2 linked regions of the Thiocystis violascens DSM 198 genome follow. The protein of the gene in region 2 binds, or shares a complex with, the protein of the main gene of each other region. Links are inferred from orthologs where the notes say so. Each region holds a gene or a part of one and is shown on either strand. Other genes may lie near its edges. The genes, in order: smc and THIVI_RS05595.

Region 1 (10,521 bases), 3.6 Mb from region 2 along the record:
GGCTGACCCAGATGATCGCCATGAAGTATGGCGTGGTGCCCGTGGTCCGGCGCGTCGGGGGGCTGGCGGACACGGTGTTCGATGCCAATTATTCGGACAAACCCTTCGAGGTGCGCAATGGCTATCTCTTCGACGACCTCACCGAGGCCGGACTGGAGAGCGCCCTGAGCCGCGCGATCGGTCTGTGGCGGGGCTTCCCGGAATATTTTCGGCAATTGCGGGTCAACGGCATGCGCGCCGATTTTTCCTGGAGCCTACCCGGTCAACAGTATCTCGACATCTACGCGCAGATTCGCGCGTAGCGGCAGAACCGCGCGTCAGTATTGAGACATGAGACTCGAAAAGATCAGGCTGGCCGGATTCAAGTCGTTCGTCGATCCCACGACGGTCTCGTTCCCAAGCAATCTGGTGGGCGTCGTCGGGCCGAACGGCTGCGGCAAGTCCAATGTAATCGATGCCGTGCGCTGGGTGATGGGCGAAAGCTCGGCCAAGATGCTGCGCGGCGAGTCGATGGCCGATGTCATCTTCAACGGCAGTACCGGGCGCAAGCCGGTGGGCGTGGCCAGCATCGAATTGGTGTTCGACAACAGCGACGGCGGGGTCGGCGGCGAGTACGCGGCCTTCAATCAGATCGCGGTCAAGCGCCAGGTCTCGCGCGACGGTCAGTCCGGCTATTTTCTCAACGGCTCGCGCTGCCGTCGGCGCGACATTCAGGATCTGTTTCTCGGCACCGGTCTGGGGCCGCGCTCCTACGCCATCATCGAACAGGGGATGATCACGCGGATCATCGAGTCGCGCCCGGAGGATCTGCGGCTCTTTCTGGAGGAAGCGGCGGGGATTTCCAAGTACAAGGAGCGGCGGCGCGAGACCGAAACCCGCATCCGTCACACCCGCGAGAATCTGGACCGACTCGACGATCTGCGCGAGGAGGTGGGCAAGCAACTTCAGCATCTGGAGCGTCAGGCCGCCACCGCGGAGAAATACACCCAGCTTCGGGCCGACGAGCGGCGTCTGGATCTGGAGTTGAAGGCGCTGCGCTGGCGTGCGCTGGACGTGGAGATTGAGCGCCAGGAGCGTCTGCTGGCCGAGGCGGAAAACGCCACCGAGTCCGGGATCGCGCGACAGCGTCGCTTGGAGGCGGATATCGAGGCGCGGCGCGAGGATCAGAACGCCGCTTCGGACAGCTTCAACGAGGTGCAGGGGCGTTTCTATGCCGTGGGAGCGGAAATCGCGCGGGCCGAGCAGGCGATCCAGTTCGCCGCGGAGGCGCGCGGCCGGCGCGAGGCCGAATTGGTCCGGCTGGAACAGGAGTTGTACGAGGCCGAACGCCATCTGGAGCGCGATCAGACACGCCTGACCGAGATCGCGGGCGAGTTGGCGCGCGACGAGCCCGAATGGCAGGCGGCCGAACAGGCGCTGGGCGAGGCCGTCGGGGTTTTGATGACCGCCGAGGATCAACTCAAGGTCTGGGAGTCCGAGTGGGACGCTTTCAATCAGGCGTCGGCCCGTCCCGCCCAGCAGGCGCAGGTCGAGCGGGCGCGCATGAATGCGCTGGAACAGCGTGTCGGGCGTGATCGGGAGCGTCTGCGCCGCATCGAGGAGGAGGCCGCGCGTCTGGACGCGGGCGATGTCGCGACGCGGATCGAAGAGCTGACCGAACGGGAACTCGGGCTTGAAGAGCAGATCGGCGAGGTCGAGTCGCATCAACAGGGTTGCGCCGAGGATCTGGAACGTCGGGAGTCGGCGCTGCGTGAATTGGCCGACGAACTCGACCGGCTGCGCACGGGGCTTCAGGAGTCGCGGGGACGCCTGGCCTCGCTGAGCGCCTTGCAGGAGGCGGCGCTCGCCGACCGGGATGGCGAGCGCGCCGCGTGGCTCGCGCGTCAGGGGCTCGCGGAGGCGCCCCGTCTGGTCGATCATCTTGAAGTTGACGCCGGCTGGGAAACGGCGGTGGAAACCTTGCTGGGCGACGCGCTGCGGGCGGTGGGAACGACCGGGCTGGATCGGCATGGCACGGTGGCCGAGCCGCTGCTGCCGGGGTTGGTGCTGTTGGATACAACGCCTGCCCTTGGGGAAGGGGGCAAGGGGCAAGGGGCAAGGGGCAAGGAGGAAGGGGCGAGGGAGCTTGGCACAGAGGAAGGTGCGCGGTCGGACGATGCGCTCGACACGCTGGTGTCCAGAGTGCGTGCGCCCTGGTCGCTGGCGAGTCTGCTGGGAGGCGTGCGGGTTGCCGAGGGACTCGCGGACGCGCTCGATGCGCGCGAGACTCTGGGGCCAGGCGAACGTCTGATCACTCGCGAGGGCGTGCAGGTCGGTCGCAACTGGTTGGGCGCGCCGGCGACCGAGGACGGTGGCGGTGTGCTGGCGCGGGCGGATGCCGTCAAATCGCTGCGAAGCGAGATCGCGGATCTGCTGGCGGATGAATCGGCCCTGTTGGCGGACGCGGAGCAGTTGCGCGCGGCGCGGGCCGAGGCGGAACAGTCGCGTCTGGCCATGGATCAGCAACGCACGGTGCTGGAGCGCGAGTTATCCAGTCTGCGGGCCGAACTCAGTAGCGCGCGCACCCGTCGCGAGCATCAGCAGGAACGTCTGCGGGCGCTGGCCGACGAACGGCTCGAACTCGATCAACAGACCGCCGACGCCATCGCCGAGATGGAAGAGACCCGAGAGCGTCTTCACGAACACCTGGCCGAGATGGATGCGCTGGCCGAGCGGCGTGACTTCATGGTGCAAGAGCGCGACCGTCTGCGCTCGACGGTCGCCCAGGGGCGCGAGCGCGAGCGCGCCTGCCGCGAGCGGAGCCAGGGTCTGCGGGTCAGTGTCGAATCCAACCGGGCCGCGCGGGCGGCGACCCAGCAGAGCCTGACGCGCGCAGATGAGCAGCAGACCCAACTGAGCGAGCGGCGCGACGCGTTGCAGGATGCGCTGGAGGAAGACGTCGAGCCGCTGCTCGAACAACGCGAACGGCTCGACGAACATCTGGCGTTGCGGGTCGAGGTCGAACAGGCGCTCGGCGATGCCCGCAACCGGCGCGAGTCGCTCGATGCCGAGGTGCGCGGGCTGGAACAGGAACGCCTGCGGGTGGAGCAGGGGGTTCATGCGAATCAGCGCGGCCTGGATGCCCTGCGGCTCGAACGTCAGGAGCGTCTGGTGCGGCGGCGGACCCTGGAGGAACAGCTTGCCGAGTCGGATACCGTTCCGGCGGCGGTGCTGGCGTCCATGGACGACGCGGCGCGCGCCGCGAGCGCGGCCGAGGACGGCGAGGCGGTGTGGCAGGAGGAACTGTCCAAGGTCGGCGCGCGCATCCAGCGCCTGGGTGCCATCAACCTGGCCGCGATCGACGAATTCAAGGAACAGTCGCAGCGCAAGACGTATCTGGATGCTCAACACGAGGACATCACGCGCTCATTGGAGACGCTGGAGCAGGCTATTCGCAAGATCGACCGGGAGACGCGCCACCGCTTCAAGGAAACCTATGACCGGGTCGATCAGGGATTCCGGGAGATTTTCCCGCGTCTGTTCGGCGGCGGACAAGCCTATCTGACACTCACTGACGAGGATTTGCTGGAGACCGGGGTCAGTGTCATGGCGCGGCCGCCGGGCAAGCGCAACTCGACCATTCATCTGCTCTCCGGCGGCGAGAAGGCGCTGACCGCGGTCGCCCTGGTGTTCGCCATTTTTCAGCTCAATCCGGCGCCTTTTTGCATGCTCGACGAGGTGGACGCGCCGCTGGACGACGCCAACGTGGTGCGTTTTTGCGAGCTGGTCCGTTCGATGTCGGAGCGGGTTCAGTTCATCTTCATCAGCCATAACAAGGTGACGATGGAGATTGCCGACCATCTGCTGGGGGTCACCATGCACGAGCCGGGCGTCTCGCGTCTGGTCTCGGTGGACGTGGACGAGGCGGTTCGGCTGGCGGCGGTTTCCTGAATGGGCGTCATTGCGGGACAATACAGCCTCGACGCACGTTGATATACTCGACGAACACATTTCACATTATTTCTACAACCAGAATTCGCATGGACCCCAATACCATCCGCCTGATCCTGATTGTCGTCGGCGCCTTGATGATTCTGCTTCTCTATCTGTGGGAACGCCACCGCGAGAAAGAAGCGGACGCGGAAGAAGAGGGATACGAGGAGGATTTCGATGCCGAAGAGGATGTCGATTCGCCTTATGGTGTACATAAAGGCAAGCAGGAGCCAACGCTTGGCGCACTGGATGAAGACCGGGCCACTGTCCACGCAAGATCGGTGTCGCGCTCCGAAAACCAATGGGATGGCGATGACGTCAAGAGCGAGGATGCGCCTCGCCCCGAGTCCAGGCCTGTCGCGTCCGGGTCCAAGCTCGAACCGCTGTTGATTCAGGTCAGCGTCAGTGCGCGCGGACAGCCGTTTCCGGGGCCGGCACTGATGGACATGGCCGAGTCGTGCGGACTGCATCCGGGCGAGATGGACATCTTTCATTGTCTCGACGAGTTCGACGACGAGACCCGGGTCTATTTCAGTATGGCGAACATGGTCAAGCCGGGAACCTTCCCCTTCGACGACATGGAGGATTTTTCGACTCCCGGTCTCATGTTGTTCGCGCAACTGGAGGGCAACCCGGAAGACATGACCATCCTTGACGAGATGATCGCCACGGCGCGCAAGCTGGCCATTTCACTCAATGGCGATGTCCTCGACGACACCCGGCGTTCGCTGACGGTGAAGAAGCAGGACGAGATGCGCAAGGCGGTGCTCAACCATCAGCTGCATTGGTCAAGGACCGGTCGGCGGTGAGCATGCCCGATGATGCGCATCGGCGCGCCGAGTCCCTGCGCGCACGAATCCGCTATCACAATCATCGCTATTACGTACTCGACGATCCGGAGATCCCGGATGCCGAATATGACCGCCTGATCCGCGAACTTCAGGCGCTGGAGGCCGAGTATCCGGCGCTTGTGACGCCCGATTCGCCGACTCAGCGAGTCGGCGGCCAGCCCCGCCCCGAGTTTCTCGCCGTCCGTCATCGCATCCCCATGATCTCGCTCGATAACGCGATGAGCGACGCGGAACTGCTGGAATTCCATCAGCGCCTTGCCAAGTCCTTTCAAGACGACGCTCCGATTCTCTACCTCGCCGAGCCCAAGCTTGACGGTCTGGCCGTGAACCTGCGTTACGAACAGGGCATTCTGATCCAGGCCGCCACGCGGGGCGATGGGACGACCGGCGAGGACGTGACGCAGAACGCGCGCACCATTCAGACGATTCCGCTGCGTCTGCTCGGGGAGGATTGGCCGGCGATCCTGGAGGTTCGCGGGGAGATCTATATGACCCGCGCCGGGTTCGCGCGGCTGAACGCGGAGATGCGGCGCAAGGGTCGGACACCCTTCGCCAACCCGCGCAACGCGGCGGCCGGGAGCCTGCGCCAGCTCGACGCGCGGATCACCGCCGGGCGGCCGCTGGCCTTCTGCTGTTATGGCTGGGGTGAACTTTCGGCGTCAGCCGGCGAGAGTCAGTTCGTCATGCTGCAACGCCTGGCTGCCTGGGGCGTGCCGATCTCAAAAGAACTGCAACAGGTGCGGGGGCTGGACGGCTGCCGTGCCTACTTCGATGCGCTTGGCGAGCGCCGCGACGCGCTGGATTACGACATCGATGGCGTGGTGTTCAAGGTCGATCGACTGGCGGATCAGGTGCGTCTCGGGGCGACCGCGCATCATCCGCGCTGGGCGGTCGCCCGCAAATTTCCGGCCCAGGAGGAACTCACCCAGGTCGAGGCGGTGGAGTTTCAGGTCGGACGGACCGGCGCGGTGACGCCGGTCGCGCGACTGCGGCCCGTGCAGGTCGGAGGCGTGACCGTCGCGAACGCCACCCTGCACAACATGGACGAGGTGATTCGCAAGGATGTGCGCATCGGCGATACCGTCATCGTGCGCCGCGCCGGCGAGGTGATCCCGGAGGTCGTGCGGGTCGTCCCCGAGCGCCGTCCGCCGGATGTCCGCGCGGTCGAATTGCCGAGCCAGTGCCCCGTTTGCGGCTCCGATGTGATCCGTCCGGAGGGCGAGGCGGTGGCCCGCTGTACCGGCGGACTTTATTGCCCCGCCCAGCGCAAGGAGGCGATCCGGCATTTCGCCTCGCGCCGCGCGATGGATATCGAGGGTTTGGGCGAGAAGCTGATCGAGCAACTGGTGGATCTGGATTGGGTGCGCGAGCCCGCCGATCTCTATCGCCTGACACCGGAACAGCTCGCCAGACTCGAACGCATGGGCGAAAAATCGGCCGCGAACCTGCTCGCGGCGCTGGAGCGGAGCAAGGAGACCAGCTTCGCCCGCTTCATCTTCGCGCTCGGGATTCGGGAGGTCGGCGAGACCACCGCGCAGGCCTTGGCCGCGCGCTTCGACGGGATGGCGTCTCTGATGCAGGCGCGCGAATCCGATTTTGTCCGGGAGCGCGGGATCAAGGGGATCGGCATCGAGACCGCAACCGCGCTGCACCGTTTTCTGGTCGAGCACCCAGAGCAGGAGACAGACGGCAACCTGGCGGACTGGCTGACCGGACTCGGGATTCGCGGTCTGACGCCGGCGCGCGCGTCCCTGCTGGCGGAGCGCTTCGGGAGTCTTCAGGCGCTGCGTCTGGCCGGGCTGGAGGATCTCTATTGGAACAGCGCCCGTCTGGTCGAAGGCGTCGGCCCCGTGGTCGCGGCCCATCTCGCCGGTTTTTTTGCCCAGGCGCACAATCGCGAGGCCATCGCGCGACTGCTGGCGGCTGGAATTCGCTGGCCGGAGACCGCACCCCAACCGAGCGCCGCAGGCGCATCGCCGCTGACCGGAAAGACCTTCGTCATCACGGGCACGCTGAGTCGCCCGCGCGATGCGATCAAGGAGCAGTTGCAAGGATTCGGCGCCAGGGTCTCGGGCAGCCTCTCCAGCAAAACCGATTATCTGCTGGCGGGCGAGGCCGCTGGCTCGAAGCTCGACAAAGCGCGGGCGCTCGGCATCCCGGTGCTCGACGAGGCCGGACTTGCGGCCCTGCTCGTTCAAGAATAAGAATCGCCCCAAACCACTACCGCAATTGGAGACACCATGACCGACCTGACGAAAGAACAGGAAATCCTGATCGCCATGCGCTGGACCCTGTCGGCGATCGTGAAGGATGTGACACCGCCGCCTGGAATGCGTCATCCGCTGTCGGACGCCACCATCCAGGACGTGCGGAAGTGCCTGGGTTTGATCGCGGCGCGCGAAAAGGAACTGGCCGACGAGCAGGGACGCGGCGGCGAGCGTCCCTATTATGCCGACGAGCCCCAGAGCGTCCAGGTGGTTTCGATCGATCGCATCAAGAAGCGCGGGGCTTGAGAACATGGTCGATACGATCCTGCTTGACGGTTGTATCCGAGCGCCGCGCCGCGCCTTCGTTTTCCTGGTCACGCTGATCGCTGCCGCAGGTAGCGGATCGAGCATTGCCGCCGCCTCGGACGCTTCCGGCCCGCGTTGGAGCTATGCGGGCGAGTCGGGTCCGGCGCACTGGGGCGATCTGGACGCGGCGAACGAGACCTGCGTCAAGGGGCTGTCGCAATCTCCGGTCGATCTGGCGCAAACGCAGCCGGCCGCCTTTACCCCGCTGAGTTTCCAGTACCGCTCCCAACGCCTTGAGGCCGTCAATAACGGGCATGGCGTGCATGTTCTTTCGCCTCCCGGAAGCGCCCTGCTGGTGCGCGGCGATGCCTACGATCTGGAGGAGTTCAATTTTCATGTACCGGGAGAACACGGTTTCAATGGCGTCACGGCCGAGGCCGAAATCCATCTGGTGCATCGTGATCGTCAGGGGGGGTACGTCATTGTCGCGGTGCCGGTTCGCGCGGGCGAGCGCGAAAACCGCATCCTGTCGCGCATCCTTGAATATCTGCCGATGCGTGGCGGGGAACAGGTGAGACACCGCCAGGTCGGGATCAATCCAATTTTTCTGTTACCGACCGATCACAGTTATTTTCGCTATGTCGGATCGCTGGTCACCCCGCCCTGTACCGAGCCCGTGCTGTGGTTTGTCATGAAGGAAGCGCTCGAAGTCAGTCCCTGGCAGATTCAGCGGATCGCCCAGGCGGTGGGCGCGAATGCGCGTCCGCTTCAGCCGCTCAACGGACGGCCGGTCTTTTCGTTGTTCAGGCAGTGAGGTTCAGACTGTGTCTGGGCGCGTTGGAGGAGCGTGGCTGACCATCCCATTATTCGCGGTTCGAGGGCATCGCCACGAGTTACTTCAGGAGACGGCGAATGCCAAGCCATGCCGAACACTGTTTGAGCCGGCAAAATTGCCTTTGACGGAAGCGCGTCCGACATCCATAATACTTGGTCTGCGCCCGTAGCTCAGATGGATAGAGTACAGCCCTCCGAAGGCTGGGGTCACAGGTTCGAATCCTGTCGGGCGCGCCAATCAAATCAAACGCTTGATCCGCTTCATTCCCATCCTTTGGCAATCCCGCGTGACGTGTCGTGACACGGCAGTTCAACTGCGCTTCTCGCTCGCTTGCAAGGTCGTACCCGACCAGAACGCCCTCAAGTGTGGGAGTCACGGCAACGGTGCGAACGATGTGCGCCGCGACCAGAAATTCCAACCCTTAGCTATATCCCTCTCCCCAGATCCGTCTTGTCGTCCGGCGGACCGGCGAGGAGCCGGGCCAACTCGGGCGGTGCATAGCCCAGACACTCGCCCAGCGCAGCCCGGCTGCGCGCGGTCAGAAAATCGCGCGACAGACGCCGCTCGGCGAACAGCAGATGTTGATGGGCGGCCTGGTCCAGATACAGCAGATCCGCCGACGCGGGTGCAAAGGGGCGGCGGCTGACGCGGGCGATCCGCCCTAGGTTCACCCCGCGTCCGTCGTCGAGCAGCAGCAGGTGCGGGGCCAGCCCGCGCGTCGGGTCGGGGCGCGGGAAGTCGATGACCCCAAGCAACTCGAAGGGCTGGCCGGTGAGCTGCACGCCGAGTTGAATGGCGCTCTCGACCAGTTCGACCAGATAGAGGGTCTCGCCAACGGCGGCGCGCAGACGCTCGACCTGGCGGCGATAGTCGGCGGAGGGCCAGAGGCCCGCGTCGATCAGGTCTGTATCGAGCGGCTCGGGTCGATTCGTTTGGTGCGATGGCTCGCTCATGCTGGATATTTCCCCATGCTTTGGTCCTTAGGCGATATCCGGGAATGAGTATCCCAATTTCGAGTGTTCTAGGGGCGATTTAAATCGCCCCTAAACGGTTTTCTATTCCGGAAGATAGCTTCTCCCTTCGTCCATCCATTGAATTTCCCTGTCGTGTCGATCTTCCGTTCCGATTGGAGTCGTTCTTCCGATCGGTTCATTCTTCATCAAGGTACTAGAGCGCGGAATATGTGCTCCATGTGCCTACCGCGGACCGGCTCTGGAGCACGGTCAAGCCGGGAAAAACGCGGGCTTCGCGAGAGATCATTCGATTCACCAATGACGAGGAGACAAAACAATGCGCCGAGCAACCATCCCCGCCGCCATCATGTCCGCGCTTCTCACCGCTCCCGCAGTTCCTGTCGCCCAAGCCGAGACCGAGCCTAACCTGCCCCTCAGCGAGGCTCCCCTGGGGCTCGGTCTCTCTCTGCCCTCGTTCGACTGGGTTCGGAAGCCCAGTCGTGCCGATGCCGGCAGCCCGGCAGACACGGCCGTGACTCAGGCGAGTACCACTGCGCCGATAGCCGATATCCAAGCCTCGGCCATGGCGTCCGGCAAGCCGAGGCCCAACCAATTCTGGTGGCCTGATCAGCTCAATCTCCAGCCGCTGCGCGACCACGATCCGGCGTCCAACCCTTACGGCGAGCGCTTCGATTACGCAACAGCCTTCGCCAGCCTTGATTTCGAGGCCCTGAAGACGGATCTCAAGGCGCTGATGACCACCTCCCAGGACTGGTGGCCGGCCGACTTCGGCCACTATGGCCCCCTGTTCATCCGCATGGCCTGGCACAGCGCCGGCACCTACCGCGTCTCGGACGGGCGCGGCGGCGCCGGTGGCGGCCAGCAGCGCTTCGATCCGCTCAATAGTTGGCCCGACAATGTCAACCTCGACAAGGCGCGGCGCCTGCTCTGGCCGATCAAGCAGAAGTACGGCCGCAACATCTCCTGGGGCGACTTGATGGTCCTGGCCGGTACCGTCGCTATGGAGGATATGGGTTTCAAGACCTTTGGCTTCGCCGGCGGCCGAGCGGACGACTGGGAGCCAGAGATGGTCAACTGGGGTCCGGAAGCCGACATGCTGGGGCGGGAGCGCTACGACGAACAAGGGAAGCTGGAGAACCCACTCGCGGCCACGCAGATGGGCCTCATCTATGTGAATCCGGAAGGCCCCGCCGGGAACCCGGACCCGCTTGCGGCCGCCGAGCAGATCCGCGTGGCCTTCGGCCGCATGGCCATGAACGATGAAGAGACCGTCGCCCTGATCGCCGGCGGCCACACCTTCGGCAAAACCCATGGCGCGGGCAAACCGTCCGAGTGCGTGGGCGCGGAACCGGCGGCGGCTCCCATCGAGCAGCAGG
Region 2 (9,252 bases):
GAGCCAATGCCGGAGCCATGACGCATCCATGGATGCCGGACTCGCCTTCCGAACCCGGCAATGTGAACCGCAACGGCACCAACAACTCGATGTGAAAGCTTTCGCGCCCGTTGCCGTTCTGGCGTTCTTCAGTCGACGGCTCGGTTCAACGGGTAACGCAGGATTCGGGGCTGACCGGAGAACAGGACACGCGATCGCGGACCAGGCGCACATAGGCCGAATCCTGCCGTGTTCCATAGCCGACAGTGCCATTGCCGAAGTGCAGGGTCCAGGCGCTGCCTGGATAATAGGGAGACTGGGTCGCGGACCAGAAGCGGTCCGGGGGGGTGTTTGGAAAATGGATCGCGTCGATGTCAAGGCCATAACAGCGACGCTGGAGCAACGAGGACAACTCGGTTCGGTCCGGCAGGCGCCAGTCGGAGTACCCCGCGAAGACCACGCCGCGGCCTTGCCGAATCGCCCATTTCCATTTGAACAACAGCGCATCGCCAACAGCGCAACCGACTCCGCTCAACCCCTCGGCGCACTGCTTCCACATCAGGCCCGTGACGCGATCATTCACCGTCCCGTCCCGATTGGCGACAAAACGGCTGTCCGGTCGCTGGGCGGGAGGAATCTCGTCGACACAGGTCTCGGCAAGCGCGGTGCGAGCGAACGTCGACGCGAACAGGCACAGCGACAACGCCAGAGGCCAGCGAATCTTGTTCAACCGCGTCAACGGCGACATGCGTTGATCGATGCAAGGCCAGCGCCTAGGCACAAACCATGCTGGCCATGGCGGACGCGGTTGAATGGCTACTTCTTCCCGGTTGTCGCGTCCGACGCGGCGGCTCCCGCGCCGGACATGCCAGGGACGTTGGTCAACATTTTCTGGAACATGTCCCAGGAGGCCATGGTTCCCGCCAGATAGGGCTGGAACAATTTGATGGGGTCATAGCCCTCGACCCCGGCCATCATGCGCTCGCGAATGTCATCCATCATCTGGCGCTGAAATGCCTCCACATCCGGCAGGCCAAACAATTTGCGAACCTCGTCCGGGGTGATGTCAAAATCGACGGTAACCTTCATGATGCTCTCCGAGGGACACGGCAACAGGCCGCGGCTGATTTTCGGTTCAACTGTCGTGGTACGTGGACGCGAACGTCAATGACGGCTGGTGCGCGGCACCGGATCGGCGGACGTCGGCTCCTCGACCGTCATCGCTCGCCGCACTCGTCGTCCGATCAGGGTACAGGCACGCTCAAAGGCACCGGACGCCTCGCGCGCGTTCCAGTCCCATTCGGATGGATGGGCCGTGGACGGGCACTGCCAATGGCCCGTGGTCAGCAGCGAACCGATCCGCAACTCCAGGGTCCAGTCGTGCCAGAGGATATCGGGTTGTTCGTCATCGACGAATTCCTGCTCGGCCAGACGAATATAGTTTCCGGCGGTATCGTCCATGGCCACCAGATTGGATAACAGCAGGGTCTCGTCGACGCAACTGCTCCAACCCGTGTGGACCGCGCTCGCCGTCCCCATTAATGCATGGATGAGCAATGCCGGGGTGATGGTCAGCGACAGGGGGGTGTCCCAGTCGGGTTCGGCGGCGTCGGTTTCTAGTGTCATGGTCGATCTCAAATCCGGCTCGTTGCGGCGTCTTGTCAGGCATTCTCGAAGTGTCTCCAGTCTACGACCGGCAACCCGAGCGCGGCAATCCCATGGCTGACACGTTACCATGCCATCCTCAACATAACAGGTCCAGCAGCATGTCGGTTATCCTCGATCTCGCCATCTTCCCCACCGATCAGGGAATCAGCGTCAGCGCTTTCGTCGCTCCCGTGATCGCCATGATCCGCGACAGCGGCCACGCCTATCGACTCTCGCCCATGGGCACGGCGGTCGAGACCGCGACCCTGCCCGAGGCGCTCGAACTGATCGCCCGCGCGCAGTCGCTGCTCGACGAACGCGGCTGCGCGCGCGTCTACGCGATCGCCAAGTTCGACATCCGTCAGGGACCATTGGGGCGTCTGGCGGGCAAGGTCGACTCGATTCGGGAGCGGATCGGCGAACTCAATGGTCCTGTCGAGTGTTCCTCCTAGCCCGATCCCGGTATGGTGTCGACATTGCAACGCACGGGGAACATCACCATGAAGGTCGCAATCTTTTCGGATGTGCAGGCCAATCTTCCCGCCATGGAGACGGCGGTGGAGCACATCCTCGCCTGGCATCCGGATCTGGTGGTCATGGCCGGCGATCTGGTCAACCGCGGCCCCAGCAGTCTGGGTTGTCTGGAGTTGTTCGACCAACTGCGCCGGGAACACGGCTGGCTCCCGGTCCAGGGCAATCACGAGACCTGGATCCAGCGTTGCGCCCGCGAGGCGCCCAAGACCGAGTTGGAGGAACAGATGCGGCGCTTCGCCGACTGGACCTATCGTCAGCTTCGGCCGAGGATCGCGGCGATGGAGCACTGGCCGGATCATCTGTGTTTTCATGGCGGCCGCGAGGACACCTGGGTCCATGTGACCCATGGCACCATGACCAGCAATCGTCAAGGCATCTCGGCCAACGTCCCGGACGAGGATCTGCGGGATGCTCTGCCCCCGGACATCGCGCTCTTCGTCACCGCCCACACGCACCGCCCGCTGGAGCGCGTGCTCGACGGCACGCCGATCCTCAACGTCGGCTCGGTCGGCTCGCCCTTCGATGGCGACCCGCGCGGCAGCTATGCCCTGCTGGAACTGCGCGCCGGCCGCTGGCGCTGGAAGATCGTCCGCTTCGAATATGATCGCGCGCGGGCCGAACGGGATTTTCGCGAATCCGGATTCATCGACGAAGGCGGACCGCTGGCCCGCATTCTGTTCGAGGAATGGCGCCGGGCCTGCCTCCTGATGCCGCGCTGGCGCCGCGAGTACGAACCGGCAGTGCTCGCCGGCGAACGCCCGCTGGAACCCGCCGTCGCGGCATTCCTCGCGGCACTGGACCGACCGGCCACCGAACACCAAGGTTGATTTCTGGAAATGACTTGACCAAGCGTCAAACCTCGTAGGAGCCCGCTTGCGGGCGACGGAGGCGCGCATGGAAGGCGTCTTGGCGAATCGCGTCGCCCGCAAGCGGGCTCCTACGGGTGGGCTCTTTCACGGAAATCGCCTAGCCATTAACCATTAGCCACCGACCACTGACCACTGACCACCAGAATGACCGACTCCGACACACTCTCGCGTTTCCTGTTCGAGCACACCGGCATTCGCGGCAACCTGGTGCACCTGGACGCCAGTTGGCGCGCGGTGCTGGCGACCCACGCCTATCCGGACAGCGTGCGCGGTCCGCTCGGCGAGGCGCTGGCCGCGGTCGCGCTGCTCGCCGCCACCATCAAGTTCGACGGCTCGCTCATCCTGCAGGCCCAGGGCACCGGACCCATGCGTACCCTCGTCGCCCAGGCGACCCATGAGCGCACGGTACGCGGACTCGCCACCTGGAACGGCGACGTGCCCGCGACGGGCGAACTGGCCGATCTGTTCGGCCCTGGGCGCCTGGTGCTGACCATCAAGCGCCATCAGGGCGAGCCTTATCAGGGCATCGTCCCCCTCGAAGGATGCACTCTGTCGGCGGCCATCGAACGCTATTTCAGCGATTCCGAACAACTGCCGACCCGCTTGTGGCTCGCGGCGACCGGCCAGCGCGCCGCCGGTCTACTGCTTCAGCGGCTCCCGAGCGACAGCCTGGGCAACGAGGACTGGGAACGGATCTGCCTGCTCGCGGACACCTTGACGCCGGCGGAACTGATCGACCTCCCTGGCGGCCGGCTGCTCTACCGGCTCTTTCATGAAGAGCCGGTGCGCTTGTTCGAGCCGGATCCCCTCGCCTTCCGTTGCGGCTGTTCGCGAGCGCGCATCGAGGAGATGATCCGATTACTGGGCGAGGTTGAAGTGAACGAGATCCTCGACGAACAGGGCACGGTCCTGGTCAACTGCGAATTCTGCAATCGCGAATATCGCCTGGACAGGGTGGATGCCCGCCAACTCTTCGCCGAACACACCCATCATGCGCCGCCAGCGTCGCAGCACTGAGGGCGATTGGGATCGCTGGACTTCAGTTCCTCGCCCAAAAAGGAATCGGGATCGCGGATCGCGGCCAGCGGCGGCAGGTCGTTGAGCGAACGCAGGCCGAAATAGTCCAGGAACTTGCGGGTGGTGGCATAGAGCGCGGGCCGTCCGGGCACGTCGCGATGTCCGACCACCCTCACCCACTCGCGTTCGGTGAGCGTCTTGATGATGTTGGTGCTGACGGCGACCCCGCGGATGTCCTCGATCTCGCCGCGGGTGATGGGTTGACGGTAGGCGATCAGGGACAGCGTCTCCAGCAGCGCGCGCGAATACCGGGGCGCCTTTTCGTCCCACAGACGCGCGACCCAGGGCGCGACGCTCGCGCGCACCTGGATGCGATAACCGCTGGCGATCTCCACGAGTTCGATCCCGCGCGTCCGATAGTCGGTCTCCAGCTCCCGAATCGCGTCCAGAAGCAGGGGTCGCTCCGGGCGCTCCTCCTCGGGGAAAAGTTCCAGAATGCGATCCAGGGTCAGTGGGCCGCCAAAGGCAATCAGCGCCGCCTCAGCGATCTGTTTAAGCGAGGGCGAGGTCATCGGGCTCCAGGTGTGTCGACTCGCGTAGCCGGACATGGATGGGCGCGTAGGGCGCGGTCTGAACCAGTTCCAGGATGCTGGATTTGATCAGTTCCAGCAGGGCCAGAAAGGTGACGACCGCGCCCGGACGACCTTCGTCCAGCTCGAAAAGTTCGGTGAAACAGAGAAAGCCGCCGCCATGCAGCCGCTCCATCACCCGGGACATGCGCTCGCGCAGCGAGAGCGATTCCTTTTCGACCCGGTGGCTGGTGAAGAGATCGGCGCGCGAGAGCACGCCACGCAGCGCCAGCAACAATTCTCGCAGATCGACCTCGGGCGGCACCCGTTGCGAATGGCCCGGCGGGATCTCGGCATGGACGGCGAAGACATCCCGTTCCAGTCGCGGCAGTGTGTCGAGATCCTGCGCGGCCTGCTTGAAGCGTTCGTATTCCTGAAGGCGGCGGATCAGCTCGGCGCGCGGGTCGCCCTCCTCGTCTTCTCCCGCCTCACTGGAGCGCGGCAGCAGCATCCGCGATTTGATCTCGGCCAGCATCGCGGCCATGACCAGATACTCGGCCGCCAGTTCCAGCCGCAGTTCGGTCATCAGATCCACGTATTCCATGTATTGCGCGGTGATGTCGGCGATCGAGATGTCCAGGATATCGAGATTCTGGCGCTTGATCAGATAGAGCAACAGGTCGAGCGGTCCCTCGAAGGCATCGAGAAAGACCTCCAGCGCGTCCGGCGGGATGTAGAGATCCAGCGGGAGCTTCAGGAGCGGCGCGCCCTGCACCATGGCGAAGGGGAGTTCCTGGTGAACACCGATGGGCGCGGTAGCGGGCGGACTGTCTCCGTTGTCCGGTGGCGGCGCCCCCAACCCGGAACGGTTGTCTCGCAGTCGGGATCTTGGCGGTAACTCGACCTTTGTTGGAAGTGCCGACAATGTGTCGGCGAGTAGCGAGGCTGACATTCTGTCAGCGTTTTCTGATTCGGCGTTCTCTGAATGAGTGTGGGGCATCCGTCGGCATTCCGCATGAATAGCCGACAACATGTCGGCGTTCCCATGGTTGGCGATCGCAGGATCAGGCCATGACCAGCGACATGGCGTGCCGTACCTCTTCGAGCGTCTCGCGCGCGACGTCGCGCGCCTTCTCGCAGCCTTCGTTGAGGACGCTTCGCACCAGTTCGGGCTGAGCCTCGTATTCCAGCGCGCGCGCCTGAATCGGCATCAACTCGGCGAGCACGCCGTCGACGATGGGCTGCTTGCATTCGAGACAGCCGATCCCCGCCGAACGGCAACCCTGCTGGACCCAATCGCGCACCTGCTCGTTGGAGTAGACCTGGTGGAACTGCCACACCGGACACTTTTCCGGCTCGCCGGGATCGGTGCGGCGCACGCGGGCGGGATCGGTCGGCATGGTCCGCAGCGCTTTTTCCACCTCGGCGGGCGTGTCCCGCAACGAGATGGTGTTGCGGTAGGACTTGGACATCTTCTGCCCGTCCAGCCCCGGCATTTTGGACGCCTTGGTGAGCAGCGGCTGCGGCTCGGGCAGGATGACGCGACCGCCGCCCTCCAGATAGCCGAGCAGACGCTCGCGGTCGGAGAGCGTGATATTGCCCTGCCCCTCGACCAGCGCGCGGGCGACCTCCAACGCCTCCTGATCGCCCTGTTCCTGATAGCGGCGCTTGAGACTGTCGAAGAGCTTGGCGTTCTTCTTGCCCATCTTGCGCTTGGCCTCCTCGGCCTTGTCCTCGAAGCCCGGCTCGCGTCCGTAGAGATGATTGAAGCGACGCGCGACCTCGCGGGTCAATTCGACATGGGCGACCTGATCCTCGCCCACCGGCACCTGTCCGGCCTTGTAGACGAGGATGTCGGCGCTCTGGAGCAGCGGATAGCCCAGAAACCCGTAGGTCGCCAGATCGCGTTCCTTGAGCCGTTCCTGCTGATCCTTGTAGGTCGGCACCCGTTCCAGCCAGCCCAGCGGGGTAATCATGGAGAGCAGCAGATGCAGTTCGGCATGCTCGGGTACCCGCGACTGGACGAAGATGGTCGCCGAGCCCGGATTGATCCCAGCGGCCAGCCAGTCGATCACCAACTCACGGGTGCTCTCCGGGATGATCGAGGGATCCTCGTAATGGGTGGTGAGCGCGTGCCAGTCGGCGACGAAGAAGAAGCACTCGTACTCGTGCTGCAACTCCAGCCAGTTTTTCAGGACACCATGATAGTGGCCGAGATGCAGCCGGCCCGTGGGACGCATGCCCGAAAGCACGCGCGCGTGTTGTGCGGAGGCAGAAGCCAAGGGGGAACCTCGCGTCAGAAATGGAAGAGTGTTTTCACGGCGCCGGCGCCAGGCAGGAGATCGACGACGCCGATCACGAGCGGAAACAGAATGGAACCGAGCAATCCAGTGGCCAGCAGCGCCAGCAGGATGACAAGCCCAAAGGGCTCCAGCCGGGAAAAATAGACGGCAAGGCGTGGCGGCAGGAGCGAATTCAACACCCGTCCGCCATCCAGGGGCAACAGTGGCACCAGATTCAGGACCATGAGAAAGACGTTGATCAGAATGCCCGCGGCGCCCATGTAAATCAGCGGCAGCGCAACCCATTGACTGGTCGGCATGAGCAGCAGGCCCAGTTGAATCATCAAACCCCAGAGCAGCGCCATGAAGAGGTTGGCGCCCGGCCCGGCCACTGCCACCAGCGCCATGTCGCGCCGGGGATGACGCAGATTGCGCCAGTTGACCGGCACCGGCTTGGCCCAGCCGAACAGCATTCCGGTGAACAGAAAGGTCAGCGAGGGCACCAGGATAGTCCCGACCGGATCGATATGCCGGATGGGATTGAAGGTCACGCGCCCGAGCATGGAGGCGGTCTTGTCGCCGAGCCGATTCGCGACCCAGCCGTGGGCGGCCTCGTGCACGGTGATCGCGAAAATGACCGGGATGGCCAACACGGCCAGAAGTTGCATCTGATTAAGCGTTTCCATTATTCCTCGAAGAGGGTCGCGTCGCCCTTGCCAAGTCGGACCAGCGCCGGGGGGTCGGCGGTCATGTCCACCACGGTGGTCGGCTCCAGGCCGCAGAAACCGCCGTCGATCACCAGGTCGACATGCTTGTCGAGCAGTTCGCGCATTTCATAGGGATCCGTCAGCGGTTGATCGTCATCCGGCAGAATCAGCGTGGTGCTCAGGATGGGTTGATTGAGTTCGGTCAGCAGCGCGCGACAGATTTCATGATCGGGCACCCGGATGCCGATCGCCTTGCGCTTGGGGTGCAGCAGGCGTCGCGGCACTTGCTTGGTGGCCTCGTGAATGAAGGTGTAAGGGCCGGGCGTCAAGGTTTTCAGCAACCGGAACGCCTGATTGTCGATGCGGGCATAGGTGGTGATCTCGGAAAGATCGCGGCAGACCAGGGTGAAATTGTGCTTGTCATCCAGCCGACGGAGGCGGCGGATACGCTCCATGGCCGATTTCTCGCCGATCTGACAGCCCAAGGCATAGGACGAATCGGTCGGATAGACCACCACGCCGCCTTCCAGCAGAATCTCGACCGCCCGGCGCACCAGCCGCGCCTGTGGGTTTTCCGGATGAATTTGAAAGAATTGCGCCATGTCGATTCCTTATCCTCTCGACTCCAATCAGGCGACGCCAAGCGCGGCCAGGGGCGGTGCACAGTGGCTCTCCAGGTCGGGCCAATCGTGCCAGATCGGGATGCAACCCTCCGGCAGCGGCGGCAGACGACCGAGTTCGAGCCAGGGATTTTCCGGCCCATGAAAATCCGACCCCTTGGATGCGAGCAGACGTTGTTCGCGCGCATGGCGCGCGAAGGTAAAGGCGTCATCCCGGCTGTGACTGCCGGTCACCACCTCGACCGCCGCGCCGCCGAGTTCGCGAAATTCGCCGAGCAGACGCTGTATCCGGGTGCGCGTCAGTCCGTAGCGGGCCGGATGGGCGATCACCGCCTGACCGCCGGCCGCGCGAATCCAGCCGACCGCTGCCTCCAGGGTCGCCCATTGTCCGGCGACATGGCCCGGTTTGCCGCTGACGAGAAAACGCTTGAAGACCTCGGCGTTGTCGGCGGCCAACCGCTGACCCACCAGAAAACGGGCGAAATGCGTGCGGCCGATCAGGATTCCGTTGGAAAGCGCACGCGCTCCCTCATACGCCTGATCGATGCCATGCTTCGCCAGCCGGCGCCCGATTTCCTCGGCCCGCCAGGCGCGAAACTCCATCAAACCAGCGAGCCCGGCCTGAAGCAACGGGTTCTCGATGTCGAGATTCAAACCCACGACATGCACGGTGCGCGCACCCCAGGTCACCGAAATCTCGGCCCCTGGAATCAAGGCGATCCCCAGGTCACGGGCGGCCGCATCGGCCTCCGCCACGCCCTCGGTCGTATCGTGATCGGTGAGCGCCATCACGGTCACGCCAGCGGCCGCGGCGCGGCGCACCAGCGCGTCAGGCGTCAGGGTGCCGTCGGACGCGGTCGAGTGAGTGTGCAAATCATGCTTGGAGTTCATCGCGCTAGTTTAACCGAAGGCGCGAGACCGCGTGAGCGCATCGGCAAGACGGAGATCCATCGAGTTGCTATGCTTTCAGTTCGCGTCCCGCCGATCGTCGAGAGTCAGCGCAAGGCGAAGGCCGCTTACAAGGATGC

The links.
Region 1: the proteins of THIVI_RS05595 (region 2) and smc are in contact, whole or in part, in a crystal structure (PDB 3ZGX), measured with the Bacillus subtilis proteins. The link is inferred for Thiocystis violascens DSM 198 from one-to-one orthologs.

Annotation. Positions count from the first base shown.
Region 1 is NC_018012.1:4,848,639-4,859,159, forward strand. What follows is about bases 1-4,130. They hold smc (chromosome segregation protein SMC), read left to right. Parts: upstream 1-330; coding sequence 331-3,930; downstream 3,931-4,130. Other genes in these bases: THIVI_RS21685 (glycogen synthase), read left to right, coding at 1-302; THIVI_RS21695 (cell division protein ZipA), read left to right, coding at 4,020-4,130. In the rest of the region: more of THIVI_RS21695, read left to right, coding at 4,131-4,781; NAD-dependent DNA ligase LigA, read left to right, coding at 4,784-7,027; THIVI_RS21705 (hypothetical protein), read left to right, coding at 7,064-7,336; THIVI_RS21710 (carbonic anhydrase), read left to right, coding at 7,341-8,150; THIVI_RS21720 (hypothetical protein), read right to left, coding at 8,597-9,124; katG (catalase/peroxidase HPI), read left to right, coding at 9,708-10,521. UniProt on the Bacillus subtilis protein: Required for chromosome condensation and partitioning.
Region 2 is NC_018012.1:1,236,790-1,246,041, forward strand. The notes cover bases 3,497-6,357. They hold THIVI_RS05595 (segregation and condensation protein A), read right to left. Parts: upstream 5,394-6,357; coding sequence 4,599-5,393; downstream 3,497-4,598. Other genes in these bases: hslO (Hsp33 family molecular chaperone HslO), read left to right, coding at 3,497-4,046; scpB (SMC-Scp complex subunit ScpB), read right to left, coding at 4,019-4,618; THIVI_RS05600 (tryptophan--tRNA ligase), read right to left, coding at 5,680-6,357. In the rest of the region: purN (phosphoribosylglycinamide formyltransferase), read left to right, coding at 1-21; THIVI_RS05560 (Lcl C-terminal domain-containing protein), read right to left, coding at 146-727; THIVI_RS05565 (DUF6489 family protein), read right to left, coding at 796-1,068; THIVI_RS05570 (hypothetical protein), read right to left, coding at 1,144-1,605; THIVI_RS05575 (MTH1187 family thiamine-binding protein), read left to right, coding at 1,746-2,078; THIVI_RS05580 (metallophosphoesterase family protein), read left to right, coding at 2,127-2,987; more of hslO, read left to right, coding at 3,174-3,496; more of THIVI_RS05600, read right to left, coding at 6,358-6,897; THIVI_RS05605 (site-2 protease family protein), read right to left, coding at 6,912-7,583; THIVI_RS05610 (L-threonylcarbamoyladenylate synthase), read right to left, coding at 7,583-8,206; THIVI_RS05615 (PHP domain-containing protein), read right to left, coding at 8,234-9,115. UniProt on the Bacillus subtilis protein: Participates in chromosomal partition during cell division. May act via the formation of a condensin-like complex containing Smc and ScpB that pull DNA away from mid-cell into both cell halves.